Regions from separate parts of the Gordonia caeni genome, predicted to be linked through region 1. Evidence: riboswitches for the same ligand, from Rfam matches in the RefSeq annotation. Region 1 holds a riboswitch; the other holds the start of a gene.

Region 1 (14,984 bases):
GCCTGGAGGAGATCGAGCTGATCGCCCGCCATCGCGATCAGGAGACCGGCGACCTCACCAAGGTCTCGGTCCGGGTCAGCGTCGACGCGGCCGGGGAGACCAAGATCACCGTCGGCGAACCCGACGACGCCCCGATCGAGCCGGTGGACGAGTACCGCCAGAAGGTGCTGCGCGCCGCCAGCCGGAACACCGTCTACCCGTACGAGCTGACCGATCTGCTCGGCGACTTCACCGAGTACGACCTGAACGACGCCGGTGAGCTGGCGCCCGTCGACCGGCCCAAGGGCCGCAACACCGCGGCCGTGGTGGTCGGCGTGGTCTCCACGCCCACCGACAAGTACCCCGAGGGCATCCGCCGGGTGGTGATGCTGGGCGACCCGACCAAGTCCCTCGGCGCCCTCACCGAACCGGAGTGCCGTCGCTACATCGCCGCGCTCGACCTCGCCGAACGCGAGCAACTGCCGGTCGAGTGGTACGCCCTCTCCTCGGGTGCCGCGGTGAAGATGGACTCGGGCACCGAGAACCTGGACTGGGTCGCGGCCGCGCTCAAGCGCATCGTCGAGTTCACCCAGGACGGCGGCGAGATCAACATCGTCGTCAGCGGCATCAACGTCGGCGGCCAGGCATACTGGAACGCCGAGGCCACCATGCTGATGCACACCAAGGGCATCCTGGTGATGACCCCGGACTCGTCGATGGTGCTGACCGGCAAGCAGGCCCTGGACTTCTCCGGCGGCGTCTCCGCCGAAGACAACTACGGCATCGGCGGCTACGACCGGGTGATGGGCCCCAACGGCGAGGCGCAGTACTGGGCGCCGAACCTCACCGCCGCCCGGGCGATCCTGATGTCGCATTACGCGCACGCCTACATCGAGCCCGGTGAGGACGGCCCGCGCGCGGCGCAGACCTCCGACCCCGTCGACCGCGACATCTCCGATTTCCCGCACGATCTGCCCGACAGCGAGTTCGCGACGGTGGGCGAGATCTTCTCGGCGACCGCCAACCCGGACCGCAAGAAGCCGTTCGACATCCGCTCGGTTATGCGCGCGGTGGTGGACCAGGATCATCCGGCGCTCGAGCGCTGGGCCGGGATGGCCGACGCCGACACCGTCGTCGTGCAGGACACCCACCTGGGCGGCAACCCGGTCACGCTGATCGGTATCGAGTCGACGCCGGTGGCCCGCCGCGGCTTCCTGCCCACCGACGGCCCGGACACCTTCAGCGCCGGAACCCTGTTCCCGCAGTCGTCGAAGAAGGCGGCCCGCGCGATAAACGCGGCCAGCGGCAACCGGCCGGTGGTGGTCCTGGCCAACCTGTCCGGCTTCGACGGTTCACCGGAGTCGCTGCGCAAGCTGCAGCTGGAGTACGGCGCCGAGATCGGCCGCGCGATCATCAACTTCGACGGCCCGATCGTCTTCTGCGTGATCTCCCGGTACCACGGCGGTGCCTTCGTCGTGTTCTCCAAGGCGCTCAATCCGAACATGACGGTGCTGGCCATCGAGGGCTCGTTCGCGTCGGTGCTCGGCGGCGCGCCGGCGGCGGCCGTCGTCTTCGCCGGTGAGGTGCGCACCCGCACCGAGAACGACCCGCGCATGCAAGAACTGCAGACGCTCGTGGAGAACGCCTCGGACACCGATCACGCCAACGTGGCCGCCCAGCTCGAAGAGGTGCGCGCCTCGGTGCGGGCCGAGAAGCTCGCCGAGGTGGCCGCCGAGTTCGACGCGGTGCACAGCATCGAGCGGGCCGTTCGCGTCGGCTCGGCCGATGCGATCATCCGCGCCGCCGAACTGCGTCCGCGCATCATCGAGGCCATCACCGCCCCGCGCTGATCTGCGAGTTCGACTCCGCTCGGCCGGCGGCTGCCGGTCGAGCGGAGTCGAGACCGCCTCGGGTCAGGCGCGCACGGCTTTGGCCGCGTCCACCATCGCGGTCAGGGCTTCGGTGACCTGCTCGGTGGTGCGGGTCTTGAGACCGCAGTCCGGGTTCACCCACACTCGCTCGGCCGGGACGGCCGCGAGCGCCTCGCGCAGCAGCGAGGTCATCTCGGCCGCATCCGGGATGCGCGGCGAGTGGATGTCGTAGACGCCCGGGCCCACCTCGTTGGCGAAGCCGATCGCATTCAGATCGTCGAGCACCTCCATGTGCGAACGGGCCGCCTCGATGGAGGTGACGTCGGCGTCCAGGTCGGCGATCGCGCCGATCACGTCACCGAACTCCGAGTAGCACAGGTGCGTGTGGATCTGCGTCTGGTCGGCGATCCCCGATGTGGACAGGCGGAACGCGCCCACCGCCCACGTCAGGTAGTCGGTGCGGTCGGCCGACTGCAGCGGCAGCAGCTCGCGCAGCGCGGGCTCGTCCACCTGGATGATGCCGACGCCGGCGCGCTCCAGGTCGACGGTCTCGTCCCGGATCGCCAGGGCCACCTGGTCGGCGGTCTCGCCGAGCGGCTGGTCGTCGCGCACGAACGACCACGCCAGGATGGTGACCGGCCCGGTCAGCATGCCCTTGACCTGCTTGTCGGTCAGCGACTGGGCGTGCGTGATCCACCCGACGGTCATCGGGGTGGGACGGCTGACGTCGCCGTACAGGATCGGCGGCCGCACGCAGCGCGACCCGTACGACTGCACCCAGCCGTTCGCGGTGGCGAAGAAGCCGGTCAGCTGCTCGGCGAAGTACTGCACCATGTCGTTGCGTTCGGGCTCGCCGTGCACCAGCACGTCCAGGCCGATCTGCTCCTGCAGCGCGATCACCGCGGCGATCTCGGCCTCCATCTGCGTGCGGTAGGCCTCCTGGTCGATCTCCCCGGTGCGCAGCTGCTGTCGTGCCCGGCGGATGTCGCCGGTCTGCGGGAACGAGCCGATCGTGGTGGTCGGCAGTTCCGGCAGGTTCAGCGCCGTTCGCTGCGCCTCGCGGCGGGCGGCGGCGTCGGTGCGCGTGCGGTCCGCCTCGGTGAGCGCCTGCAGGCGCTCCCGGACGGCGGCGACGTGGGTGCGCGGGTCGCCGGCGCGCGAGGCCAGCGCCTCGCGGGCGGCGTCGAAGGCGGCCGCCTGATCGTCGCGCCCGTTCACCAGTGCCCGCGACAGCGCGGCCACCTCGTCGAACTTCTCGGCGGCGAAGGCCAGCCAGCCGCGCAGCGCCGGGTCCAGCTCGTCCTCACCGGCGAGGGTGTACGGCACGTGCAGCGTCGAACACGAGGTGGACACGGCCAACTCGCCGACGTGCTCACGCAGACCGGTCAGCGTGGCCAGGGCGGCGTCCAGGTCGGTGCGCCAGATGTTGCGGCCGTCCACCACCCCGGCGACCACCAGCTTGTCGCCCAGGCCGGCGGCGGCGACCGTGTCGGCTGAGCCGTAGACCAGGTCGACGCCGACGGCCTCGACACCGGTGCGGCCCAGCGCGGCCAGGGAGGCCCCGGCGTCGCCGAAGTAGGTCTGCACCAGCAGCTTCGGCCGGTCGGTGAGCGCCCCCAGGCGGGTGTAGACGCGTTCTGCCGCCTCGGCGAGCCCCTCGTGGGAGTCGGTCACCAGGACCGGCTCGTCGATCTGCACCCACTCGGCGCCGGCGGCGGCCAGCTGCGACAGCAGCTGCTCGTACAGCGGGAGCAGGTCGTCGAGCCGGGTCAGCGGCGCGGGGCCGTCCACGTCGGCGGCCTTCGAGAGCGCCAGGAAGGTGATCGGGCCGATCACGACCGGGCGCGCCGGGACGCCCTGCGCGGTGGCCTCGGCGAGCTCGTCGAGCACCTTGCTCGCGTCGAGCACGAAGACGGTGTCCGCGCCGATCTCCGGGACCAGGTAGTGGTAGTTGGTGTCGAACCACTTGGTCATCTCCAGCGGGGTGACGCCGTCGTCACCGCGGGCCGCGGCGAAGTAGCGGTCGAGCGGATCGGCGATGCCGGCGACCCGGGGCGGGAGCGCGCCCAGCAGGACCGCGGTGTCGAGCATCTGGTCGTAGTACGAGAAGGTACCGACCGGAATCGAATCCAGTCCGGCCTCGGTCAGTTCCTGCCAGCCGGTGCGGCGCAGCGTCGCGGCGACCTGTTCCAGCTCGGCCTGGCTGATCCGGCCCGCCCAGTAGCCTTCGACGGCGCGCTTCAGCTCGCGGTCGGCGCCGATCCGGGCGATGCCCGGGACTGTGGTGTGCAAACCCATCGTTCTTCTTTTCTCCTGCATAAGGGTGACGGCGTGCGCCCTACCCGGAAGAGACGAAGAGCCCGTGAAAGAACGCACTTCGACTTCGCCCGAGTCCACGAGGCGGCACGTCACCGGATGCGGCGCATCCGGTACAACGGGCAGGTCTTCGGGCTGATCGGCGTGCGCCGTGGCGCTCCTAATGGCCGTCGCTTCCCAGGCGCACTCTCGTGCGTCCAGTGCGTGGTGACGGCGGTCGTTCCGATACACCGCTGCGGGTCAGCTCCGGAGTCTCACCGGATTCCCTCTCGCGAAATACACTGCGCGACGCAGTAATTCGCTCGACGTCCGCGCGGTCACAGGGGCTCCTGGGCGACGGCGCTACGGACGAACCGATTGCGACTCCGAGTCTAGGCCGCGAGTAGACTGGGTGTCATCATGGCTCCGCGGAGTGATTCTAATTCCGGGGATCGGTCCCGTCCGGTCGCCGGAATCGTCCTGGTCGCTCGCGGCGACGAGCGGATCGAGCCCGGCGACGACGAGGTCCCCCAGATCGAGCGGCTGCGCGTGCTGCTGGCCAGTTTCGGCGCCGGCGGCTGCGACGAGCTCTACGTCGCGCTCGGGAGCCGGGTGGTGGCCGCGCCCGAGGACACCTCCACCACCTTTTACCTTCCCGAGTGGTACGACTCCCTCGATGCGACGGTGAACGCCGCGCTCGGTTTCGCCGCCGGGCGCGACGACCTGGCCGGGGTGATGCTCCAGACGGTCGACAGCCAGGACGTCAGCGACGTCGGGATCGCCCGATTGCTGCACACCGCTCGCCGCGCCACCGATGTGATGGTGCGCGCGACGGCGCACGGGCACTGGGCCCAGCCGGTGTACGTCGGCTCCGTCCTGCTCAGCGATGCCGCAGGCCTGATCGCCCAGTCCGGCGGTGCCATTCGCTTTCTCGGCGATCACGCCGGCGACGTCGTCACCGTCGACTGCTCCGACCTCGCCTGATCCCAGCTCCCGTCCGCAAACCCAGCGCCCGGCCACAGACCCAGCGCTCGCGACTGCTGGGTTTGCGCACGACTGCTGGGTTTGCGCACGACTGCTGGGTCTGGCGCTACCGTCAGCGCCAGGCGAAGACGGGCTGCTCCAAGTGGTCCACGCGGGTGTCCACGCCCATCACCACCACCTGTGCGAACTGGTAGATCACCGCGGCGGTGGGGGCGTGCACCCAGCGGCCGGCGATCGGGATGCGGATCACCGGCCGGGACGATTCGGGGATGGAGTCGAAGACGGCCGGCGCCGTCAGCTCGTCCAGGGTGACGAAGAAGAGTTCGTCCACCTCGTCGGGGCTCGGCGTGGGCACGACGGGTTCGTCCACCCAGCACACCACCGGGGTCATCAGGTACCCCGAGCGGGTGGCGTAGTCGTCGAGCACCCCGATCACGCTGTCGGGCCCCAGAGCGACGCCGAGCTCCTCGTCGAGTTCTCGCAACGCCGCCTCGACGACGGTCTCCCCCGGATCCAGCCGGCCGCCGGGCAGCGCGAACTGACTGGCGTGGTTGCGCATGGTGGCCGGTCGCCGCGCCACCCAGATGCCGCGCCCGGCGTCACCGGGGGCGACGGTGATCGCGACAGCCGACGGGCGCAGCGCCGCGGCGCCGGGAGCCGGCGAAATCACCCGCCGGTCCCAGTCCGCCAGCCGCCGTGTCGCCAACTCCCGGGTCAGTTCCATACTCGGGTTGTACCCCACGGCGGCGCTACCCGACAGTCACTCCAGTTCCACCAGCAGATCCCCGGCACCGACCTCGGTCGCCGGACCCACCACGACGCGGCGCACGGTGCCGCCGGCCGACGCGGTGATCGAGGCTTCCATCTTCATCGCCTCGATGGTGCCGATCGCGCTGCCCGGGGCCACCTCGTCGCCGACCGCCACCGACACGGTCACCACGCCCGCGAAGGGCGCACCGACGTGGTTCGGGTTGTCCTTGTCGGCGCGTTCACGCACCTGGACCGAGACGTCGGCACTGCGGTCGCGCACCGGCACCGGCCGCAGCTCGCCGTTCAGCGTGCAGATGACGGTGCGGATGCCGGCGGTGTCGGGTTCGGAGACCGCCTCCAGGGTGATCAGCAGGTCGACGCCGTCGCGCAACCGGGCCCGGTGCTCCGGACCCTGCTGCAGGCCGTAGAAGAACTGGTAGGCGGGCAGGCGCGAGGTGTCGCCGAACTCTTCGCGGTGAGCCAGGTATTCGGCGGTCGGCCCAGGGAACAGCAGGCGGTTGAGCGTCGCGCGACGTTCCTCGCCGGGCACCGACAGTGCCGCGACGTCCTCGTCGCTCAGCTGTTCCTCCTCCTGCAGCTCCGACCGGCCGGCCAGGATCTGCTCGCGCAGCGGTTCGGGCCAGCCGCCGGCGGGCACCCCCAGTTCGCCGCTGAGGAAGCCGACCACCGAGTCGGGGATGTCGTAGGCCGTCGGATCGGCCGCGAACTCCTCGGCGGTGATGCCCTGCGCGACGAAGGCCAGCGCCAGGTCGCCGACCACCTTCGACGACGGGGTCACCTTGACCGGGCGGCCGAGGAGACGGTTGGCACCGGCGTAGGCCTCCTCCACCGCCTCGAAGCGGTTGCCGACGCCGATCGAGATGGCCTGCTGCCGCAGGTTCGACAGCTGGCCGCCGGGGATCTCGTGGTCGTAGACGCGGCCGGTCGGCGCCGGGATGCCGGACTCGAAGGTGCCGTACATGCGGCGCAGCGTCTCCCAGTACGGCTCGAGCGAGGTCACCTTCTCCAGGTCCAGACCGGTGTCGTACTCGGTGTGCGCGGCGGCGGCGACGATCGCCGACAGCGACGGCTGGCTGGTGGTGCCCGACAGCGGTGCGCTGGCCCCGTCGACGGCGTCGGCGCCGGCCTCCCACGCCGCCATGTAGGTGGCCAGCTGACCGCCGGGGGTGTCGTGGGTGTGCACGTGGATCGGCAGGTCGAAGCGCTCGCGGAGCGCACCGACCAGGGTGCGTGCGGCCGCCGGGCGCAGCAGCCCCGCCATGTCCTTGATGGCCAGCACGTGCGCCCCGGCCTCGACGATCTCCTCGGCCAGGCGCAGGTAGTAGTCGAGCGTGTACAGGTCCTCGGCGGGGTCGGCGAGGTCGCCGGTGTAGCTCATGGCGACCTCGGCGACGGTGGTGCCGGTCTCGCGCACGGCGTCGATCGCCGGTCGCATGGCGTCGACGCTGTTGAGGGCGTCGAAGATGCGGAAGATGTCCACGCCGGTGCGGGCGGCCTCGTCGACGAAGGCGGTGGTCACCCGGGTCGGGTACGGCGTGTAGCCGACGGTGTTCTTCCCGCGCAGCAGCATCTGCAGGCAGACGTTGGGCAGCGCCTTGCGGAGCCGGGCCAGCCGCTCCCAGGGGTCCTCTTTGAGGAACCGCAGGGCGACGTCGTAGGTGGCTCCGCCCCAGCATTCCACCGACAGCAGTTCCGGCGTCAGCGCCGCGACGTACGGCGCCACCGAGACCAGACCGCTGGTGCGCACGCGCGTGGCCAGCAGCGACTGGTGTGCGTCGCGGAAGGTCGTGTCGGTCACCGCGAGCGCCTTCTGCTCGCGCAGGGCCCGCGCGAAGCCCTCGGGGCCCAGCTGATCGAGGCGCTGCTTGGAGCCTGCCGGCGGATCGGTGAGCTCTACTGGGCTCAGCTCGGGAAGCTTGGTGTGCGGGTGGACGGTGGTGGGCACCTCCCCGTGCGGGCGATGCACCGTCACATCGGCCAGGTAGTTCAGCAGCCGCGAGCCTCGTTCTGAGGAGCGCTCAGCGGTGAGCAGCTCGGGACGGGAGTCGATGAACGACGTGGTGATGGCGCCGGCCTGGAAGTCCGGGTCGGCCAGCACCGCCTTCAGGTAGTCGATGTTGGTGTGCACGCCGCGGATCTTGAACTCGGCGAGCGCGCGCTGCGCACGGATCACCGCGGTGTGGAAGTCACGTCCGCGGCAGGTCAGCTTCACCAGCATCGAGTCGAAGTGACCGGTGATCTCACTGCCCAGCGCGGCCGCGCCGTCCAGGCGCACCCCGGTGCCGCCGGGCGCGCGGTAGACGTTGATCCGGCCGGTGTCCGGGCGGAACTCGTCGGCCGGGTTCTCGGTGGTGATCCGGCACTGCAGGGCCGCACCGTGCACCTGGATCGACTCCTGCGTGAGCTTCAGATCGGGCAGCGTCTCCCCCGCCGCGATCCGCAGCTGCGCCGACACCAGGTCGACGTCGGTGATCTCCTCGGTGACCGTGTGCTCCACCTGGATCCGCGGATTCATCTCGATGAAGTAGTGGTGGCCGCGCTCGTCCACCAGGAACTCCACGGTGCCCGCGCAGGTGTAGCCGATGTGCCGGGCGAACTTCACCGCATCGTCGCAGATCTGTTGGCGCAGAACCGGATCCAGGTTCGGGGCCGGCGCCAGCTCCACCACCTTCTGGTGGCGGCGCTGCAGCGAGCAGTCCCGCTCGTACAGGTGGATGACGTTGCCGTCGGCGTCGGCCAGGATCTGCACCTCGATGTGCCGCGGGTTCACCACGGCCTGCTCCAGGAACACCGTCGGATTGCCGAAGGCCGAGTCGGCCTCCCGCGAGGCCGCGGCGATCGCCTCGGCCAGTTCCTCCGGGGCCGCCACCCGCCGCATGCCGCGGCCGCCGCCGCCGGCGATCGCCTTGACGAACACCGGGAAGGTCATCGATTCGGCCGCCCGCAGCAGTTCGTCGACGTCCGACGACGGCTCGCTGCCAGCGAGGACCGGCAGGCCCGCCTCGCGGGCGGCCTGCACCGACTGCTTCTTGTCGCCGGTCAGCTCCAGCACGCGGGCGCTCGGCCCGACGAACGTGATCCCCGCCGCGACGCAGGCGGCCGCCAGCTCGGGGTTCTCCGAGGCGAAGCCGTAGCCGGGATAGATCGCGTCGGCGCCGCTCAGCTCGGCGGCCCCGATCAGCTCCTCCACCGACAGGTACGCCTGCACCGGACGGCCGGGTTCGCCGATGCGGTAGGACTCGTCGGCCTTGCCGCGGTGGATACAGTTGCGGTCCTCCACCGGGTACACCGCCACCGTGCCCGCACCGAGCTCGTATGCGGCGCGGAATGCGCGGACGGCGATCTCGCCGCGGTTGGCCACCAGGACTTTGCTGAACATCACTGCCTCGTCGGTTCGTTGCATGGATGGTTGCCGCGGCGGGTCACCGTGACACCGTGCTGACGTACGAATCCGTCGTCGGCCGCGGGCGGGATCGTCCACACCGGGCCGACGACGGCTCTCGTGACTGCCAATCTATTCTGTCAGGCCGGTACGGGGCGCTGAATGGGACCGTCGTAGGCCGAGAGCGGACGGATCAGTGCGTTGGACCGGGCCTGTTCGACGATGTGCGCCGTCCAGCCGCTCACCCGGCTCATCACGAACAGCGGCGTGAACATCGCGATGTCGAAGCCCATCAGGTGATAGGCCGGTCCGGTCGGGAAGTCCAGATTCGGCTTGATCCCGGTGCGCTCGTCCATCGCGGCCGCGAGCTCGGTGTAGATGTCGAGCCAGCGCGTCTCGCCGACGTGCTCGGAGACCGCGACCAGCGCGTCGTACATGGCCGGCACCCGCGAGTCTCCGTTCTTGTAGACGCGGTGGCCGAAGCCCATCACCTTGTCCTTGGCGTCGAGCTTGGCCGTCAGCCAGTCCCGGGCCCGGGCGGCGTCGCCGATCTCGATCATGTCGTGCATGACGGCCTCGTTGGCGCCGCCGTGCAGCGACCCCTTCAGCGCGCCGATCGCCGCGGTGACCGCACTGTAGAGATCGGACTGCGTGGAGGTCACCACGCGCGCGGCGAAGGTCGAGGCGTTGAAGCTGTGTTCGGCGTAGAGGACCATCGACTGCGAGAAGGCGTCGACGATGACGCGGTCGGGCACCTCCCCGAAGCACATGTTCAGGAAGTTCTCCGCGTAGCCCAGCCCGTGGTGCGGGCCGATCGGTTCCAGCCCACGGCGCCGGCGGAAGTCCGCGGCGACGATGGTCGGCAGCACCGCAAGCAGACGCAGCGACTTGTCGAGGTCGGCCTCGACGGTCGGCACGTCCTCCTCGGGGTCCTCACTGCCCAGGTAGCTGACCATCGTCCGCATCACGTCCATCGGATGGCAGGTCTCCGGGATCCGGGCCAGCACCGCCTGCGCCGACCGGTTCAGCCGCCGGTTGGCGCGCTCGCGCTGGGTGAACAGCGCCAACTGCGCATCGGTCGGGAGCTCACCGTGCCACAGCAGGTAGGCCACCTCCTCGAACGACTTTCCGGCCGCCAGATCCTGCACCGCGTAGCCGCGGTAGGTGAGGCTGTTGGTCTCGGGCACCACCTTGGAGACGGCGGTGGTGTCCACCACCCCCCCGGCCAGGCCCTTGTAGATCGTCTGCGTCTGGCTCATGACTGCTCCCTCGGTCGGCTGTAGGTGAAGATCGAATCGTCGAAGTCGTTGTAGTCGGCGTAGCGCAGCAGTTCGTAGAGCCGGGCGCGGTGCTGCATGTCGTCGAGGATCCCGGCCTGGGTGCCCTGCCCGTCGATCTGCCGCAGCCCCCTCTCGACGGCCCCCATCGCCAGCCGAAGCGTGGTGACCGGATAGATCACCGCGTTGTAGCCGAGGGCGCCCAGCTGGTCGGCGGTGAGCAGTTCGGACTTGCCGAACTCGGTCATGTTGGCCAGCAGCGGAGCGTCGACCTCGGCGCGGAAGCGCTCGAACTCGCCGAGATCGGCGAGCGCCTCGGTGAAGATCAGGTCCGCCCCCGCGTCGACGTAGGCTTTGGCCCGTTCGATGGCGGAGTCGAGGCCCTCCACCCCGCGGGCGTCGGTGCGGGCGCAGATCACGAAGTTCGGGTCCCGGCGGGCGCCGACGGCGGCGGCCAGGCGCTTGATCATCTCCTCGGCCGGCACCACCTCCTTGCCGTCGAGGTGGCCGCAGCGCTTCGGGTTCACCTGATCCTCCAGGTGGCAGCCGGCCAGGCCGGCGTCCTCCAGGGTGGCGATGGTGCGGGCGGCGCTCATCGGCTCGCCGAAACCGGTGTCGGCGTCGATCAGCGTCGGCAGGTCGGTGGCGCGAGCGATGGCCCCGCCGCGGGCGGCGACCTCGGTCAGCGTCGTCAGCCCGATGTCGGGCAGCCCCAGGTCGGCCGACAGGGCCGCACCGGAGACGTACACGCCCTCGAAGCCGATGTCGGCGACGAGCTTGGCCACCAGCGGAGAGAACGCTCCGGGCCACCGCTGGAGCGTCCCCGAGTCGAGCCCGGCGCGCAGCGCGATGCGCTTGTCGGCGTCGCTGACGCCCGCAGAGAACAGCGTCATCAGAGAATGCCCTCCCCGGTCGCCGGCGCCTGTGCCAGCACCTCGTCGAGCACGCGGACGTTCAGGCCGGCGAGCTCGCCGGCACCCGCCTGGCGCAGGTTCACCGCGGCCGCGGTGAACCGTTCCTGCTCGGCCGGGTCGACGACGCCGTCGGCCATCCGGGCGAACTTGCCCAGATACTGTTCGCGGGCGAACGGACGGGCACCCAGCGGGTGGGCGTCGGCGACGGCGAGTTCGTCGGTGATCACCTCCCCGTTGCGGAGGGTGATCACCGCCCGGGCGCCGAAGGCCTTCTCGTTCGGGTCGGACGAGTGGTAGCGGCGGGTCCACTCCGGGTCTTCGACGGTGGAGATCTTCTTCCACAGTTCGATGGTCTCGGGGCGGTGGGCCCGCTCGGGCGCGTACGACCGTTCGTGATCCCAGTCGCCGTCCTCCAGAGCCACCGCGAAGATGTACATCACCGAATGGTCGAGGGTCTCGCGGCTGGCGTCCGGGTCGAACTTCTGCGGGTCGCCCGAGCCGGTCCCGATCACGTAGTGGGTGTGGTGGCTGGTGTGCAGCACGATCGACTCCACCTCGGTCAGGTCGGCGATCTTCTCGCGCATCCGGCGGGCGAGGTCGATCGGCGCCTGGCTCTGGTACTCGGCCGAGTGCTCCTTGGTGTAGCTGTCGCAGATGGCGCGCTTGGGCTCGCCGGGTCCGGGCAGCGGCACCGTGTAGCGGGCGTCGGGGCCGCCGAGCAGCCAGGCGATGACGCCGTCCTCGCCCTCCCAGATGGGCGACGGCGCGCCCTCGCCGCGCATGGCGCGGTCGACCGCCTCCACGGCGATCTTGCCGGCGTGTGCGGGGGCGTAGGCCTTCCAGCTGGAGATGGCGCCCTTGCGGGACTGACGGGTGGCGGTGGTCAGGTGCAGGGCCTGCCCGATCGCCTGGTAGATCACGTCGATCTCCAGTCCGAGCATGGTGCCCAGCCCGGCCGCGACCGACGGGCCCAGGTGGGCGACGTGGTCGATCTTGTGCTCGTGCAGGCAGATTCCGCGGACCAGGTCGATCTGGACCTCGTAGGCGGTGGCCAGTCCGCGGATCAGATCGTCGCCGCTGGCGCCCACCCGCTGCGCCACCGAGACCAACGCCGGGATGTTGTCGCCGGGATGGGAGTACTCGGCGGCCAGGAAGGTGTCGTGGAAGTCGAGCTCGCGCACGGCGACGCCGTTGGCCCAGGCGGCCCACTCGGGGGCGAAGGTGCCGTCGACGCCGAAGACGCCTGCGCCGCCGTCCAGCGGGCGGGCCTGTGCCTGGCGCCGGGCGACGGTGACCGGGCGGCGGCCGACCGAGGCGGCGCTGACGGCCGCGTTGTCGATGATCCGGTTGATGATCATCTCGGTCGTGTCGGCGGGGACCTCGACCGGGTCGACGGCCACCTGAGCGATCTTGTACGCGAGATGCTCGGTGGTCGGGAAGGGCTCGGAGCTACGGCGAGTGTGGACCTCGTGATTGATCATGTTCGCACCGTACGCAGATGGTGGTTCGCGGCGAAAGACCTGGCTAATGCGTATCTTTGCGGATCTTCTGCGCGCATTCTGCGAATGTTGCGGACGCCGGGGACGTTAGGCTGTCCCCATGGCGAAGACCTACGTGGGCGCACGACTGCGCCGGCTCCGCGAGGATCGCGGCATCTCGCAGGCCGCCCTCGCCCGCCGGCTGGAACTGTCGACCAGCTACGTCAACCAGTTGGAGAACGACCAGCGTCCGGTGACCGTCCCGGTGCTGCTGCGCCTGACCCGCGAGTTCGAACTCGCCCCCGACTTCTTCGCCGCCGACGGCGACGCACGGCTCACCGCCGACCTCGCCGACGTGCTCCTGGAGCAGGGCGAGGCTCCGCTGTCGCAGACCGAGGTGACCGAGCTGGTCGCCCGGCTGCCCGGGGTCGGCCACACCCTGGTGAGCCTGCACCGGCGGCTGGCGGCGGCCACCAGCGAACTCGAGAGCTACCGGGGCACACTCACCGGCGCGGCCAACGGCGAGGACACCGCGCCGGGCACCCCGTTCGAGCAGGTCCGCGACTACTTCTACGACCGCCGCAATCACATCGCCGAACTCGACGCGGCGGCCGAGGAGCTCTTCGACCGCGCCGGCCTGCGCATCGGCGGCCTGGACCTGCAGTTGGCGCGAGTCCTGGAGAGCGACTACGGCATCCGCGTGCAGATCACCTCCACCGCACCGGGCGAGCCGGCCTCCGCGGTGCCCAAACGCCGGTACCGCCCCGACACCGCGACGCTGGAGCTGGCGCGGCGGCTCACCCCCGGGCAACGTGCCTTCCAGCTCGCCACCCAGCTGGCACTGCTGAGCCAGCGTGAGCTGATCGACCGGCTGATCGAGGAGGCCGTCGACCCGTCACTCGGGACCGGCGGGCTCGACGCGGGTTCGATCCCCGTCGCCCGGACCGGGCTCGCCAACTACTTCGCCGGCGCGCTGGTGCTGCCCTACACCCAATTCGCCGCCGCAGCCCGGCGCGTCCGGTACGACATCGACCTGCTCAGCCGGGACTTCGAGGTGGGCTTCGAGACCGTCTGCCATCGGCTGTCGACGCTGCAGCGCCCGGGCGATCGCGGCATCCCGTTCATCTTCGTGCGCGTCGACAAGGCCGGGAACATCTCGAAACGACAGTCCGCCACGGCATTCCACTTCTCGCGGGTGGGCGGCAGCTGCCCGCTGTGGGTGGTGCACGATGCCTTCGCCATGCCGGGGCGCGTCCACACGCAGGTGTCGCAGATGCCCGACGGCCGCACTTACTTCTGGCTCGCCCGCACCACCGATGCGGCGCACCAGGGACACCTGGCGACGCCGTCGAACTTCGCGGTGGGCCTCGGGTGCGACCTGTCGCACGCCGAGGAACTGGTCTATGCGACCGGGGTGGACCTGCGGGATTCGCGGACCGTGGTGCCGATCGGGGCCGGCTGCAAGGTGTGCCCCCGCCCGGCGTGCCCGCAGCGCGCCTTCCCACTGCTGGGACGACCGATCCAGCACGACGAGACGGTCAGCGCTCCGACGCCGTACTCCCCCGCCCGCGCCGAGTGACCCCGGCGGGACGGGGACGTCGGGACCGGGCCTACTTGAGGCGTTCCTGCTCTTCGCGCTCGAGCCGGTCGCGCTCGGCCTGACGGGCCTTCTCCTCGTGCTCGATCGCTTCTTCGGGCTCGTTCTTGTTACTCATGGTTCTCCTGAGTGTCCGGGTGAATGGGTGTCCGGGGCGATTGACTGCCCGCGAAGAGTCTACGGTCCGCCGCCCGGGGTGTTCGCGACTCGCCAGTGATGCAGCTCCAGCGCCGCGGCCACCGCGATCGCGTTGGTCTCCAGCGGGACCGGCAGCAGTTCCTGCGCCCGGGAGATCCGGCGGACGACGGTGTTGCGGTGCGTGTACAGGCGCGCGGCGACGGCGCTGGCGTTGCAGCGTTCGGCGAACCACACCCGCAGGCATTCGGCCAGGTCCGGATCGGCGGTCCGCAGCCGGCCGAGGGTCGCACTGAGGAAG
Region 2 (14,984 bases), on a different contig from region 1:
CTGGAGGGTTCGGACGCCGATTCCCTTGTCCACCCCCGACGCCATCAGATCGATCCAGTTGGGTCCGGAGACCACCACCTGGCAGCGGTCGCGGAAGCCGGCGAAGTGCTCCCGCTCCGCGGAGGCGGCATCGTCGAAGTCGAAGACCGCGAGCTTGAGGATCTCGTCGTCGACGGCCAGCAGATCGTCGACCTGTGTCAGGCGCACGTAGTACTTGTCGGACTCGGCGACGAACGGCAGGTCCTGCCGCTCGACGAAGCCGCCGCTCTTGCCGCACACCACCACCCCGAGGTCGCGGCCGGCCGCACTCGCGGCGCGCACGGCGTCGATCACGTCGGCGGCCAGATCCCGGTCGAGGGTGGTGGAGGCGCGCAACCGGCCGTCGTGGACCACCAGGTTGCCGTTCTCGGCGATGTACGACAGCCCCGCGGGCGAATGCGCGAACAGCGTCTCCAGCGTGTAGTACTGGCGGCCGCTGGCCGGGACGAACCGGATCCCCCGCTCGCGCATGGTGTCCAGCAGAGGCCAGAAGGCGTCGGGCACCTCGCCCGCATCGGTCAGCAGCGTGCCGTCCATGTCGGCGACGACCAGACGCAGGTCTTCGGGCAATGAAGTGAGTCGGAATTCGGCCACGCCTGCATCCTCACACCCGCCGTGCGGAACCGACAGGCGGTCCAGCCGGTGACAGGCGAATCGTGTCCGAAACGGCTCCGGTGCGGTCAGGCCCGTGCGTCGCGGTCGTCGGCACGCATGTCACGCGTCACCCACTCGGTCACCGGGCGCCCGGCGCACAGGTGCTCGTCGACCAGCCGGTCCATCCGCTCCGGACGCATCTGCGCGTACCAGGTCCCCTCGGGGTAGACCACCATCACCGGTCCCTGCCCGCAGGGAAACAGGCAGCCGGTGACGGTCGTCAGCACGTCGTCGTCGCCGAGACCGCGCCGATCCAGCGCGGCGCTCAGGGTCTGCGCACTCTCCCGGCTGCCTTCGACGCTGCACCGGGGGCCGCGGCAGACCAGCACGTGCCGGGCGAAGCCGGGGACGGCCTCCCACGCCGGGGAGACGATCGGCGCGGTCCGGGTCCGGGCAGGTGTGCCGCCGCGGCCGACGGCCTCCTCGAGGAGGTCGGCGAAGCCGTCGTACTCGGTGAGCAGCGGCGCCACCCGCACTTCGGGCGTCGCGCCGTCCGCCGGCCGGCTCCGCAGCCAGTGCCCGACGATTCGCGCGAGCCAGGAGTCCTGCTTCGCGTCGCCGAGGGTCTGTCCGCTGACCAGCAGCACCGTTTCGGCGCCCGCGGCGGCCGCCGCGTCGAGGGCCTCGGTGATCGGGGTGTCCGAGCCACCGAGCACGGCGACCCGGAACTCGACACCCGGCCTGCCGTCGCGCACCCGGTCGAGTGCGCGTCCGAGCGCGGGCGCCGGCAGCCCGCCCCGGTCGGTGGGTGCGGTCACGATCACCCAGTCCGCGGTCACCGGCCGGCTCCGTCGACCGGAACGGTCGGCACGGTGGTCCCGCACAGCACCACCATCGGCGCGCCGGTGCGCGGATGGGGCACGACCTCGGCGTCGAGCCCGTAGACCTCGGCCAGAAGCTCCGGGGTCAGCACCTCGGCGACCGGTCCGTGCGCCACCACGCGGCCGCCGTCGAGGACGATCAGGTGGTCGCAGTACATGGCGGCCAGCTGAAGGTCGTGCAGCGCCGCGACGGCCGTCACGCGCAGGGCGCGCAGCAGCTGCAGCACTTCCAGCGATGCGGACACGTCGAGGTGATTGGTCGGCTCGTCCAGCAGCAGCACCGCCGGCTGCTGCGCCAGGGCCCGCGCGATCTGCGTCTTCTGCCGTTCCCCACCGGACAGCGACTGCCACGTCCGGCGGCGCAGCGGCTCCAGGCCGAGCAGTCCGATCGCCTGGTTCACCAGCTCGCGGGTGTCGGTGCGACGCAGCCGGCCGCCGGCCCGGGGAATGGTGCCCAGGTCGACGATCTGCTCCACGGTGAGCTCGGTTTCGGTCGCCGAATGCTGTTCGACGGTCGCGACCACGCGCGCGAAATCGCGGCGCGGATAGTCGCCGACGGGCTTCCCGTCGAGCAGAACGCGCCCGGAATCCGGCCGGGTCCATCGTGCGATCGTCGACAGCAGGGTGGTCTTGCCCGAGCCGTTGGGCCCGATCAGACCGGTGAAAAGGCCCGCAGGCACCGCGGCGCTCACCTCGCTCAGCAGCCGCTTCTCACCGACCGAGAAACTCACGCCCTCGAGGTCTATCGACGGCGGCGACTCGGGGAGATCACCGATCATGCGGCGGCCCCGTGGCGGCGGAGGATCCACACGAAGACCGGGACGCCGACGATGGCGGTGACCAGACCGAGCGGGAGCTCCTGCCCGGCCTTCACCGTGCGTGCCAGGACATCGGTCCACACCAGCAACAACGCCCCGACGAGTGCGGTCACCGGCAGCAGCCGCTGATGGAGCGGGCCGACGAGCAGGCGGGCGAGGTGCGGGATCACCAGGCCGACGAAGCCGATGATCCCGGTCTGCGCCACGATCACCGCGGTACACAGGGACACCAGGATGTACAGAACCCAGCGCGTCACGGTGACCGGCACCCCCAGGCTCGTCGCCGCGCGGTCGCCGAAGGCGAAGGCGTCGAGCGACCGCGCATACGCCCACACCACCACCAGGGTGACGCCCACCATCGCCGTCACCACGATCGTCGACGGCCACCGCGCTCCGGCGACCGAGCCGAGCGTCCAGCGCAGCACGGCGTCCGCCGCGCCGCGGTCGCCGAAGTAGATCAGTGCCGAACTGATGGCCGCCCCGCCCTGCGCGACGGCGACACCGGCCAGGATCAGTCGATTCGGCAGCAACGCCCCGGTCCGCGTGGTGGCGATCGCGAAGACCAGGCCCAGCGCACCCATCGCACCGATGAACGCCGCCGCCGAGACCGCGCCGATCCCGGCCAGGGCGCCCGCCCCGATTCCGGTGGTCAGGGCCAGCACCGCACCGACCGAGGCGCCCGAGGACATGCCGAGCAGGTACGGATCGGCCAGAACGTTACCGGTCAGCGACTGCAAGACGTTGCCGCAGACGGCGAGCCCCGCGCCGACCGCTGCCGCGGTCACCACGCGGGGCATCCGCAGGTTCACCACGATGTGCTCGTTGGCCGCATCCACTCCGCCGAGCAGTCCCAGCCGCGATCCCACCGCCGCGAAGACTTCGCCGAGACTCAGTCCGACCGAGCCGATGACGACGCCGACTGCGATGCTCACCACCAGCAGGGCGACGAGTGCGGTCACCAGTGCCGCATAGCCCAGGCCGGACCTGGCAGTCCACGCCTGCGTCGCCGGAGCCACGCCGATCAGCGCGCGCCCAGGTACTGCGACAGCTTCACCGCACCGTCGATGGTGCGCGGGCCGGGCGTCGACTCCGAGAACGGCACCACCAGGTACGACTCGTTCTTGACGGCCGTCAGGCTCTGCAGAGCCGGGTCGGACTCCAGGTACGCCTTCTTGTCTTCAGCGGTGGAGAACAGCGCGTCGATCAGGACGATGACGTCCGGATCGGCCTTGACCACCTGCTCCCAGCTCGCGTCGGTCCAGTTGCCGGACAGGCCGGCGAAGATGTTCGTCGCACCGACCGCGTCGATGATGAGCTGCGGTCCGCCGTCACCGGCGCCGACCGACGGCGTATCGGTGCCCGCGTCCCACCAGAGCACGCTGGTGCCGCGCCCGGCATCGGCGGTCTTCAACTCGGCCAGCGTCTCCCGCATCCGCTGGTTCTCGCGGTCCGCCTCGTCGGTGCGCCCGAACAGCACGCCGTAGTCCGAGGCTTCTCCGGCGATCGCATCCCATGAGGGGGCCGGCCGGTCGTCCTTGTTCTCGCACCCGAACGGCGAGACGTAGGTCGCGATACCCAGGCCGGCGAACTCGTCCCGGCTGCCGATGCCGCCGTCGGTGAAGGCCGACGAATAGGACGCCGCCACCAGGTCGGGCTTGGCGGCGAGCACCGTCTCCAGGTCCGGGTACTTGGGCGCGAGCACCGGCACGGAGTCGTAGGCCTCCTTGAACTGGGGCGCGATCTGATCGTCGAGGTAAGCGGTGCCGACCAGGTCCTTCTCGGCGCCGATCGCCAGCGCCGATTCGGTGGCGCCCTGGTTGACGGTGATGCCGCGGGTGGCCGGTGCCGCCAGGCTGACCGTCCGGCCGCAGTTCTGCAGTGTCACCGCGCCCGTGCCCTGCGGGGAATCATCGGTCCCGCAGGCGGTGAGGGAAACGGTCAAAGCGGCCGCTGCCACCACGGCAGCGATCGAGGAGAGGGTGCGCACGGCTACCCGCCTTCCATTCTCGTGGAGTACAAGGTGGTCGGTCGCGGCCGGTCTCCTGGCTACGCAGGGCCCACCGGAAACGGCACCTTCCCGGGCACACATGGCACCCAGTGGCCGGGATTCCTCCCGAAACCGTCTCCGGACCTGCTTACAGTGGCGAGAACCGCGCCGGCTTTCCACCGGACTTCCCGAACACCGCGACGTTCTAGGCATGGTAGCCCGGTGGCCGGCGCCGGTAGTCGCAGCACCGTAGCCACAGGAGGGCCACATGACCGAGAAGCGTTTTCACGTTGAGCACCGCCCCGACGAGCAGCGCTACGTGCTCATCGACCGCACGGCCGACGGCCGCGAGATCGGTGAGGAATCGTACGTCGACGTCGCCGGCGACGACGGCGCCACCGCGCGCGTCCTCTTCCATACCGCGATCGCCGCCGACTACGGCTCCCAGGGACTGGCGTCGCTGCTGGTACAGAGCGTCGTGGACGATGTGGTGGCCCGGGGCTACACGATCGTTCCGGTGTGCCCGTACGTCGCCAAATGGCTTCCGGAACATCCGCAGTACGACGAGCACGTCGTCGACCCGGCGCCGGTGCACCTGGCGGCGGTGAAGGACCGGCAGCAGTGAGCGCCCGCCGCCGGCGGGAATATCGGGAGCGGCGCGGCCATTGATCCGGACATGAGCGAGATCGAATTCGGCCTGGACACCTTCGGCGGTGTCACCAAAGACGAGCAGGGCCGGCCGCTGCCGCACGCCCAGGTGATCCGGGATCTGGTCGAGGACGGCGTCGTCGCCGACCAGCTCGGCCTGGACTTCTTCGGCGTCGGCGAGCACCACCGCCCGGACTTCGCCGTCTCCAGCCCGGAGATGGTGTTGTCGGCGGTGGCCGGCCGCACCGACCGGATCCGGCTCGGCTCGGCGGTCACCGTCCTGAGCTCGGACGACCCGGTACGGGTCTTCGAGCGGTTCGCCACCCTCGACGCCGTCTCGAACGGTCGCGCCGAGATCGTCGCCGGGCGGGGCTCGTTCATCGAGTCCTTCCCGCTGTTCGGCTACGACCTGAGTGACTACGAGGTGCTGTTCGAGGAGAAGCTGCAACTGCTGTCCGCCCTCTTGACGGAGGAGCCGGTCACCTGGTCCGGTTCCACCCGGGCCGGGCTGCGCGACCAGCGCGTCTACCCGGTCACCGAGAACGGCATCCGCGCCTGGGTGGGGGTCGGCGGCAGCCCCGAGTCGGTGGTGCGCACCGCGCGCTACGGCTTCGGGCTGTTCCTGGCGATCATCGGCGGCTCGGCCGATCGGTTCGCGCCGTACATCGATCTGTTCGAGCGCGCCCAGGACGAGTTCGGGGTGCCGCGCGCTCCGGTCGCCGTGCACTCGCCGGGGCTGGTGGCCGAGACCGACGAGGAGGCCCGCGAGGTGACCTACGACGGCTGGCTGGAGTTCCGGCGGCAATTGGGCCGTGAACGCGGCTGGCCCGACCCGGTCCCCGGCGACTTCGAGCGCGAGATCCATCAGGGCGCCCTGTATCTCGGATCCCCGGAGACCGTCGCCCGGAAGATCGTCCGGACCCTGGGCACGCTGAAAGTGGACCGCTTCGACCTGAAGTACGACCAGCCCGTCCCGCACGCCGCCCAGCGCCGCTCCATCGAGCTGTACGGCGAACGCGTGGTTCCGCTGGTCAAGGACATGCTGGCGTAGCATCGGCACCAGCACCCAGCAGAGGCGGCACACCCCATGAGCACCATCGATACGACCACAGACAGTTCACCCGGCGGACGGATGCCGGTGGCCTTCGTGGGGCACGGCAGTCCGACGAACGCCCTGGACCGCAACCGGTACACCGAATCGTGGGAGGCGTTCGGGCGAGCCGTCCCCACGCCGCGTGCGATCCTGGTGATCTCCGCGCACTGGTACACCAACGCCACCGCGGTCACCGCGATGCCGCGGCCACGGACCATTCACGACTTCTTCGGCTTCAGCCAGGAGCTCTTCGACGTGGAGTACCCGGCCCCCGGATCACCCGAGCTGGCCGAGCAGGTGGCCGACGTGGTGAAACCGACGTGGGTGGGCCAGGACATCGACAGCTGGGGCATCGACCACGGCACCTGGTCGGTGCTGCGGCACGCCTTCCCCGACGCCTCGATCCCGGTGGTGCAGCTCTCGCTCAACTCGTTCAAGGACTACGACCACCACCTGGAGCTGGGCCGCAAGCTGGCCCCGCTGCGCGATCAGGGAGTGCTCATCATCGGCAGCGGGAACATCGTGCACAACCTGCGCACCATCGATTTCCGCAGCGCCGACACCGGTTTCGACTGGGCGCGCCGGTTCGACGACGCCGCCGCCGAGATATTGACCCGCTCCCCCGGCGACGTCCTCGACCTGCAGGCCCACCCGGACTTCGCCCGTTCCGTGCCCACCCCCGACCACTTCCTGCCGCTGCTCTACGTGGCCGGTATCGCCGACGCCGAGCCCCTCGATCTGCTGGTCGACGGCTACACCGCGGGCTCGATCTCGATGGCCGCCTACACCCTCGGGCTCGACCCGGAGCTGCTCACAGCTCGCTGACGCGGCCGTCTTCGACATGCCAGCGCCGGTCGACGTCGACGGTGGCCAGCATGCGCCGGTCGTGGGTCACCAGCAGTAGGGCGCCGTCGTAGGAGGCGAGCGCCGATTCGAGTTGTTCGATGGCGGGCAGGTCGAGATGGTTGGTGGGCTCGTCGAGCACCAGCACGTTGGTGCCCCGCGCCTGCAGCAGCGCGAGCGCCGCCCGGGTGCGCTCCCCCGGTGACAGCCCGTCGACCGGCCGGTCGACGTGATCGGCGCGCAGGCCGAACTTGGCGAGCAGGGTGCGCACGTCAGCGGTCGTCATGTCGGGCATCAGTTCCTCGAAACGCGCGGCGAGCTGCCGGTCGCCGGTGAACAGCCCGCGCGACTGGTCGATCTCGCCGACGGCGACGTTCGCCCCGAGGTGCGCCGTCCCGGCATCCGGCGCGATCTGCCCCAGCAGCAGCCGCAACAGCGTCGACTTGCCCGCCCCGTTGGGCCCGGTGATCTGAATCCGCTCCCCGGCGTTCACCTGGATCGACACCGGGCCGAGGGTGAAATCCCCTTGCTGCACCACGGCTTCGTTCAAGGTGGCGACCACGGAGCTGGAGCGCGGCGCCGCACCGATGGTGAACTCCAGGACCCATTCCTTGCGCGGTTCGGCCACCTCTTCCAGCCGCGCGATCCGGCTCTCCATCTGTCGGACCTTCTGCGCCTGCTTCTCACTGGACTCGCTGGCGGCGCGCTTCCGGATCTTGTCGTTGTCGGGCGCTTTCCGGATGGCGTTGCGCACGCCCTGGCTGGACCATTCGCGCTGGGTGCGCGCCCGCGCGACCAGGTCGGATTTGCGGTCCGCGTACTCCTCGTACTCCTCGCGCCGATGCCGCCGCGCCACCTCGCGCTCTTCCAGGTAGCTGTCGTACCCGCCGCCGAAGACGGTGTTGGTGTGCTGGGCCAGATCCAGTTCGAGAACGCGGGTCACGCTGCGCGACAAGAACTCCCGGTCGTGGCTGACCAGCACCACGCCGCCGCGCATGCCGCGCACCACTTCTTCGAGCCGGGCCAGCCCGTCCAGGTCGAGGTCGTTGGTCGGCTCGTCGAGCAGCACCACGTCGAAGCGCGAGCACAGCAGCGCCGCCAGGCCCACGCGTCCCGCCTGCCCGCCGGACAGTTCGGTCATCAGCGTCTCGCCCGGCGCCGTTCCGGTGTCCAGCCCCAGGTCCGCCAACGCCCCCGACAGTCGCTCGTCCAGATCCGGTGCGCCGGTGGCCAGCCAGTGATCCAGGGCCGCCGCATACCGATCCGCCGCGGCGGCCGGAGCGCCCGGATCGGCGAGCGCGTCGGCCGCGGCGTCCATGGCAACGGTCGCCGCGGCGCAGCCGGTGCGCCGGGCGACGTACTGCCCGACGGTCTCCCCCGGCACGCGCTGATGTTCCTGCGGTAGCCAGCCCACGAAGGCGTCCGCCGGTGCACGCGACACCGTGCCCTCCAGCGGAGCCAGGTCGCCGGCCAGAATGCGCAGCAGCGTCGTCTTCCCCGCCCCGTTGGCACCGACCACCCCCACCACGTCGCCGGGGGCGACCGTCAGATCCAGCCGGTCGAACAGGACGCGGTGCGCGTACCCACCGGTGACGTCTTTGGCGACGAGCGTTGCGGTCATGCCCCCATCGTCTCCCATCCGGTGATCGGTCCCCCACGCCGAGGCCCCCACCCCAGGACCGCAGTGCGGGCAGGATGGATGTCACGGACTCACGTATCGACGACGAGAGGGGCGCCCGTGCGGTACTTCACCTCCGACACCCACTACGGGCACGCGAACATCATCAGGTACTGCGGGCGGCCGTACGACGACACGGAGCAGATGGACGCCGATCTGGTGGCCCACGCCCGCGCCACCCTCGGCGACCACCGCGACCTGTGGCATCTCGGCGACGTCGCGATGGGCCGTATCGACGACACCCTGCCCAACCTCGCGCGGATCGGTGCCGACGTCACCCTGGTGGCCGGCAACCACGACCGCTGCCATCCCCTCAACGGGCCAGCGCGCAGCGAGCGCTTCGCCGACGTCTACCGCGAGCGCTGCCGGCTCACCCGGCTGATCCCCACCGACACCGCGCTCACTCTGAGTAACGGTGTGACGGTGCAGGTTTCGCATTTCCCCTACCCCGACAAGGGCGCTTATGACGAGCCGCACGAACACGAGCGCGCCGACAAGCTCGCGCGGTGGCGCCCAGTCGACGACGGCTCGTGGCTGCTCTGCGGCCACGTGCACGACAGCTGGCGCCAGCGTGGCCGGATGATCAACGTCGGAGTGGACGCCTGGGGCGGGATCCCGGTGAGCGAAGCCGACCTCGTCGCGCTGATCGAGGCCGGTCCGGCGGACCTGGATCGATTGCCGTGGCCCCGAACGGACTGAGACCGGCCGGTCGCCGGGTCAGTCGTCCGAACCGGCCTCGAGTTCGTCGACGTGGCGGTACACCGTCACCCGGCCGCCGGTGCCCGGCTCGGGGTCGGGCAGCACGGTGTCGGGGTCGATCAGGTAGACGTCGTGCCCGTCGAGGGTCAGGCGACGGACGGCTTCGAGCAGCATCCGGCGCGCGACGTCGTCCACCGAGGACACGCGCCGCAGGCTGATCGCCACGCGCTTCTCGGCGGGCGGGCGCTCCTGGAACTCGCGGGCCACACGTTCGCCGCCGGCGAAGCGGATGTCGCCCTGCAGGGCCAGCAGCAGCACTTTCCCGTGCCCGGCTCCCAGCACCCGCCGGTCCCGGATCACCGCCGGCGCGGCCGGCGGCACCTCCATCAGGTGCATGCCCATGTCCGCGGTGAACCGCTCGAACAGCTCCACGCCGCGCACGCTGTTGCCGTGCCGGTCCAGCCGCGGGGAGAAGGTGGCGATGCCGGCCTGCCCGGGCAGCGCACCGATCAGGCCACCGGCCACACCGCTCTTGGCCGGCACCCCGACGCGGGTCATCCAGTCGCCGGCACCGTCGTACATGCCGCAGGTGGCCATCACGCTGAGGGTCTGGCGCACCACCTTCGCCGACACCACCGGCGCCCCGGTCACCGGATTGATGCCCCGGTTGGCCAACGTCGCGGCCATCACCGCGAGATCGTCGACGTTGACCAGCAGCGAGCACTGCCGGGTGTATCCGGCCACGGCGACCAGCGGATCCTCGCCGATGATGTCGTGGGCGCGCAGCATGTTGGCCAGCGCGCGATTGCGGTAGGCGTGGGACAGCTCGGAGTGGTAGACCGACTCGTCGACCTGCAGGCGACGCCCGGCGAAGGCGCTGAGGCCGTCGATGATCCGCTCGACCCGCGCTTCCGGGGTGGCCTCTTCCGGCCCGGCCAGGGTGTGCGTGGTGATCGCACCGGCGTTGATCATCGGGTTCAGCGGACGCCCGGACCCCGGTTCCAGCGAGATCTCGTTGAACGCATCACCGCTGGGCTCCACGCCCACCTTCTCCAGGACCGCGTCGAAGCCGCGGTCGGCCAGCGCCAGCGCGCAGACGAACGGTTTGGAGATCGACTGGATACTGAACTCCACGCCGGCGTCCCCGGCGGAGTAGACGTGGCCGTCGACGGTGCACAGGCCCGCGGCGAGCAGATCGGGATCGGCGTCGGCCAGTTCCGGGATGTAGTCGGCGGTGGCACCGGACTGGTCGGCCTCGACGGAGCGGAGGGCTTCAGCGAGGTAATCGGGAATCGGTGAACGCACGTCGATCAGCGTACGGGTCGTGCCGCACGCGCGCCGGGGTGTACGGACTCGGCCTTCTGCCCACTGCGGGCGCAACCGGGCAGGTGCCCGCGATCGCATGCCGACCGACCACCCCGAAGCGATCCCCGGCGCGATTCCACCCGATCGGACGAGGTCGCCCGCCCGGTGCGGGAGCAGGTCGGGTTAGCGCTCCGGGCCGGGTCCGTCAACGCCCGCCCATTCCTGGCCGCAGGCGCCACGCCGGGACCGCGATCCGTGCCTAGAGTCGGCCTCACCACCCCGTCCCCCGACTCCAGAGGTATCCGTGACTTCCGCACAGCTTCCCCCACTCGTCGACGCCGCATGGCTCCAGGACCACTTGGGTGATCCCGGCCTCGTCGTGATCGATTCGACCACCCATCTGCCGATCCCCGAGGACGGCCCGTACACGCCGGAATCCGGCGCCCTGGCTTACGCCGCCGAGCACATTCCGGGCGCACTGTTCGCCGATCTGCTCACCGACTTCGCCGATCCGTCCGATCCGCAGCCGTGGACCGCCGCCGACCACCAGCGCTTCGCCGCTGCGGCCGGTGCGCTGGGCATCGGCGACGGCGCGACGGTGGTGATCTACAGCCAGCACGACGTCTTCTGGGCCACCCGCCTCTGGTGGCAGCTCCGCCTGGAGGGCTTCGACGACGCGGTGGTTCTCGACGGCGGCCTGCCCGCCTGGAAGAACGCCGGCGGTGAGTTGACCGATGCCGTATCGACGCCCACGCCACGCGCGTTCGTCGGCGATCGCCGGCCCGGGCTGATCCGCTCCACCGCGCAGGTCGCCGCCGCCCTCGACGATCCCGGAGTCCTGCTGGTCAACGTCCTCGACGAGCCCACCTACCGCGGCGAGGTGAACACCTACGCCCGCAACGGCCACATCCCCGGCAGCATCAACTTCCCGGTGGCCGGACTGCTCGATCCGGAGACCGGCACCCTGCGGCCCGTGGAGGAACTGCGGGTGGAGTTCGAGCGGGCCGGCCTGCTCGACGACGGCCGAACAGTGGTCACCTACTGCGGCGGTGGGATCGCCGCCACCGGTGTGGCGTGGGCACTGGCGCTTGCCGGCCGCGACGACGTCGGGGTCTACGACGGCTCGCTGACGGCATGGACCGCCGACCCGGAGCTGCCGCTCGTCACCGGATCGTCGCCCCGCTGATCGTGCCTCCCGCCGGGACGCTGCCGTCGAGCGGCGCCCCGGACGGGTGCGCACGTCCCCCGGCTGCGGGCTCGCCCTTACAGTGGAACCCATGTCCTCCGACATCCCTGACGACGAGATCCGCGTCGGCACGCCCGAACGCGAACGGGCCATCGCACTGCTCAACGAATCCTTTTCGGCCGGCTACCTGCAGCTCGACGAGTTCGAAGAGCGCTCCGGCGCCGTCTATGTGGCCCGCACGCGCGGTGAGCTGCGCGAGACCCTGCACGATCTGCCGAGCTACGACCGCCTGTTCCCCACCGCCGTCGCGTCCCCGCTGGAAGCCGGTGCCGGCCCCGCGGGCAAGCCGCTGAAACTGAAGGCCGACTGGGACACCGCCCGCCGCAAGGGCACCTGGAAGGTGCCGGCGCAGATCGTCGCCACCGCCGAGCTGGGCACCGTCGACCTGGACTTCACGCTCGCCCGCTTCCAGAGCGACGTGGTGGAGCTGGGTCTGCAGGCCTCGGTCAGCACCATCAAACTCCGGCTCGGCGCAGACCAGCAGGTGACCTACGACGACCTCGCCGTGGGCGGCTGGTCGAAGGTGAAGGACAAGGCCGGCGCACCGCGCCGCCCGGGCGGCCCGACGATCATCCTGACCGGACATCTGTCCGGGATGAGTTCGGTGATCATCAAACGGTCCTGACCTCGGCATGAACGCTTGCCGAATGGCAAACTCGAGGTATGAGCGATGATTTCGACACCACCCTGGACGCGGTCGGCGCCCGGCTGAAGCACCTGCGACTGCGCCGCGAGGTGACCCTGACCCAACTCGCCGAGGCGACCGGCATCTCGGCCAGCACCCTTTCCCGACTGGAGTCGGGATTGCGCCGACCGACTCTGGAGCAGCTTCTGCCGCTGGCGCGCTACTACGGGGTCACCATCGACTCGCTGGTCGATGCGCCGCAGAGCGCCGATCCGCGCATCGACCTGCGGCCCCTCGCCGGCTGGGGCGGCTCGGTGATCATCCCGCTGACCCGCCGCCCCGGCGGCATCCAGGCCTACAAGTTCGTGCTGCCCGCCGGCGACGACGACGTCGTCCCCGAGCCCCGCTCCCACGAGGGCTACGACTGGGCGTACGTCCTGAACGGCACCCTGCGCCTGGTTCTGGGCGACCAGGACCTGCTGCTCAAAGCCGGCGAAGCAGCCGAGTTCGACACCCGGACGCCGCACTGGTTCGGCGCGACCAGCGCAGGCCCCGTCGAGTACCTCAGCCTGATCGGCCGGCAGGGCGAACGCGCCCACGTGCGGGCCACCGACAATTCCCGGCCGTCGCCGGACGGCCGATGACTGCCGCCTGGATCTGTGTCACCTGCGGCAACGAGTACCCGCCCGGGCCGATGCCCAGTGTCTGCCTGATCTGCGTCAACGAACGCCAGTACGTGCCCGCCGAAGGCCAGCACTGGGCATCGCTCGATCCCGGTGAGACCCGGTCGGTGACCGTGCGGACCCCCGAACCCGGCCTGACCGAGTTCACCGTCGACCCCTCCGTCGGCATCGGCCAGCGCACCTTCCTCGTGCACACACCTGCCGGCAACGTCCTGTGGGAGCCGCCCGGATTCATCGGTGCCGGCCTCGTCGACCGGTTGCGGGCCGCCGGCCCCGTGTGCGCGATCGTCTCGAGTCATCCGCATCTCATCGGCGCCAGCGTGTCCCTGAGCCACCTGCTCGACGAGCCGCCCGTCTACGTCAACGGCCACGACCGGCGCTGGATCACCCGGCCCGACCCGGTGATCACGTTCTGGAACGAGACGCTGGAGGCGGCCCCCGGGGTCCGCCTCCAGCGCTGCGGCGGTCACTTCCCCGGCAGCTGCGTGCTCCATGTCGCCCACGGGGCCGACGGGCGGGGACTACTGCTCACCGGAGACACCATGATGGTCGGGGCCGACCGCACGAGCGTGTCCTTCATGCGCAGCTACCCCAACTTGATTCCACTGTCCCCCAGACTCGTCCGGGAGATCGTCGGCGCGGTCGACACGCTGACCTTCGACCGGATCTACGGCGCCTTCGGGGACGTGATCGACTCCGGCGCCAGAGCCGCGGTGCGCGCCTCGGCCGAACGCTACATCGGCTGGCTCACCGATCAGATCCGCGACCCCGACGAGCCGTAAACATGAAAACCCTTGCGCCGTTGAGTGCGCCCGTCGATCCGGCGACAGCGCTTTCGCGAATCGCCTGGCTGCTCGAGCGCGACCGACAGAAGAGCTACCGGGTGGAAGCCTTCCGGCGGGCCGCGGTCACGGTATCCGCCCTGAGCCCCGCCGAACTGGCGGAGCGCAGCCGTGCCGGCACCCTGACCGCGCTGCCGGGCATCGGCAAGACGACTGCTGCGGTGATCACCGACGCCGTCGACGGCGCGTTGCCGAACTACCTCGACACACTGCAACGGGCACCGTCACCGATGCCGGACGGCGAACCGCTGGCACCGCTGCTGCGCGGCGACCTGCACGTGCACACCGACTGGAGCGACGGCGGCGCACCGCTGCCGGAGATGGCGGCGGCCGCGGTGGCGCTGGACTACCGGTGGCTGGCGATCACCGACCATTCGCCGCGGCTGACGGTGGCCAACGGTCTCAGCGCGGAACGTCTGAGCCGCCAGCTCGACCTGATCGACACCTGGAACAGCCGGCACGGCAACGGCTTCCGACTCCTGTCCGGGATCGAAGTGGACATCCTCGACGACGGCTCGCTGGACCAGTCCCCGGCCATGCTCGAGCGGCTCGACGTGGTGACGGCTTCCCTGCACTCCAAGCTGCGGATGGACCGCGGCCCGATGACCGCCCGACTGGTGGCCGCGGTGAGCGATCCGCGCGTGCAGGTGCTCGGGCACTGCACCGGCCGACTGATCGCCGGACGCGGACGTCCGCCCTCGACGTTCGACGCCGCGGCCGTCTTCCGCGCCTGCGCCGACCACGGCACGGCGGTCGAGATCAACTCGCGTCCCGAACGGGTCGATCCGCCCGACGAACTGCTGGCCCTCGCCCACGACCTCGGCTGCCTGTTCGCCGTCGACTCCGATGCCCACGCGCCGGGACAACTCGAGTTCAGCCGCCTCGGTGCACAGCGCGCCGTGCAGCACGGCATCGAGCCGGACCGGATCGTGAACACCTGGTCGGTGGAGCGGCTGTCGGCATGGGCCGGGCACTGATTGTTTGGAATCGGGTCACCGCGGGT

What was found. Region 1 has a riboswitch for cobalamin ahead of metE (5-methyltetrahydropteroyltriglutamate--homocysteine S-methyltransferase). Riboswitches for the same ligand answer to the same signal wherever they lie in the genome.
Region 2: linked by a shared signal. The riboswitch ahead of ABD732_RS08660 (ABC transporter substrate-binding protein) and the one ahead of metE (5-methyltetrahydropteroyltriglutamate--homocysteine S-methyltransferase) in region 1 are both predicted to bind cobalamin.

The regions. Positions count from the first base shown of each region.
Region 1 covers NZ_BAAAZW010000006.1:55,945-70,928, reverse strand. Annotated here, with positions in the region: gene ABD732_RS11150 (ATP-binding protein) at 1-1,829, shown strand, start outside; gene metE (5-methyltetrahydropteroyltriglutamate--homocysteine S-methyltransferase) at 1,893-4,148, opposite strand; cobalamin riboswitch at 4,271-4,475, opposite strand; gene ABD732_RS11140 (hypothetical protein) at 4,566-5,129, shown strand; gene ABD732_RS11135 (NUDIX hydrolase) at 5,242-5,853, opposite strand; gene ABD732_RS11130 (pyruvate carboxylase) at 5,890-9,279, opposite strand; gene ABD732_RS11125 (bifunctional 2-methylcitrate synthase/citrate synthase) at 9,423-10,541, opposite strand; gene prpB (methylisocitrate lyase) at 10,538-11,452, opposite strand; gene prpD (2-methylcitrate dehydratase PrpD) at 11,452-12,954, opposite strand; gene ABD732_RS11110 (short-chain fatty acyl-CoA regulator family protein) at 13,073-14,530, shown strand; gene ABD732_RS11105 (PucR family transcriptional regulator) at 14,726-14,984, opposite strand, start outside.
Region 2 covers NZ_BAAAZW010000004.1:319,135-334,118, forward strand. Annotated here, with positions in the region: gene ABD732_RS08640 (Cof-type HAD-IIB family hydrolase) at 1-633, opposite strand, end outside; gene ABD732_RS08645 ((2Fe-2S) ferredoxin domain-containing protein) at 720-1,472, opposite strand; gene ABD732_RS08650 (ABC transporter ATP-binding protein) at 1,469-2,293, opposite strand; gene ABD732_RS08655 (FecCD family ABC transporter permease) at 2,290-3,291, opposite strand; gene ABD732_RS08660 (ABC transporter substrate-binding protein) at 3,354-4,319, opposite strand; cobalamin riboswitch at 4,348-4,534, opposite strand; gene ABD732_RS08665 (GNAT family N-acetyltransferase) at 4,588-4,944, shown strand; gene ABD732_RS08670 (LLM class flavin-dependent oxidoreductase) at 4,996-6,018, shown strand; gene ygiD (4,5-DOPA-extradiol-dioxygenase) at 6,100-6,885, shown strand; gene ABD732_RS08680 (ABC-F family ATP-binding cassette domain-containing protein) at 6,872-8,524, opposite strand; gene ABD732_RS08685 (metallophosphoesterase family protein) at 8,642-9,280, shown strand; gene ABD732_RS08690 (glutaminase) at 9,299-10,585, opposite strand; gene ABD732_RS08695 (sulfurtransferase) at 10,890-11,771, shown strand; gene ABD732_RS08700 (DUF1707 SHOCT-like domain-containing protein) at 11,863-12,456, shown strand; gene ABD732_RS08705 (helix-turn-helix domain-containing protein) at 12,495-13,100, shown strand; gene ABD732_RS08710 (MBL fold metallo-hydrolase) at 13,097-13,921, shown strand; gene ABD732_RS08715 (PHP domain-containing protein) at 13,924-14,958, shown strand.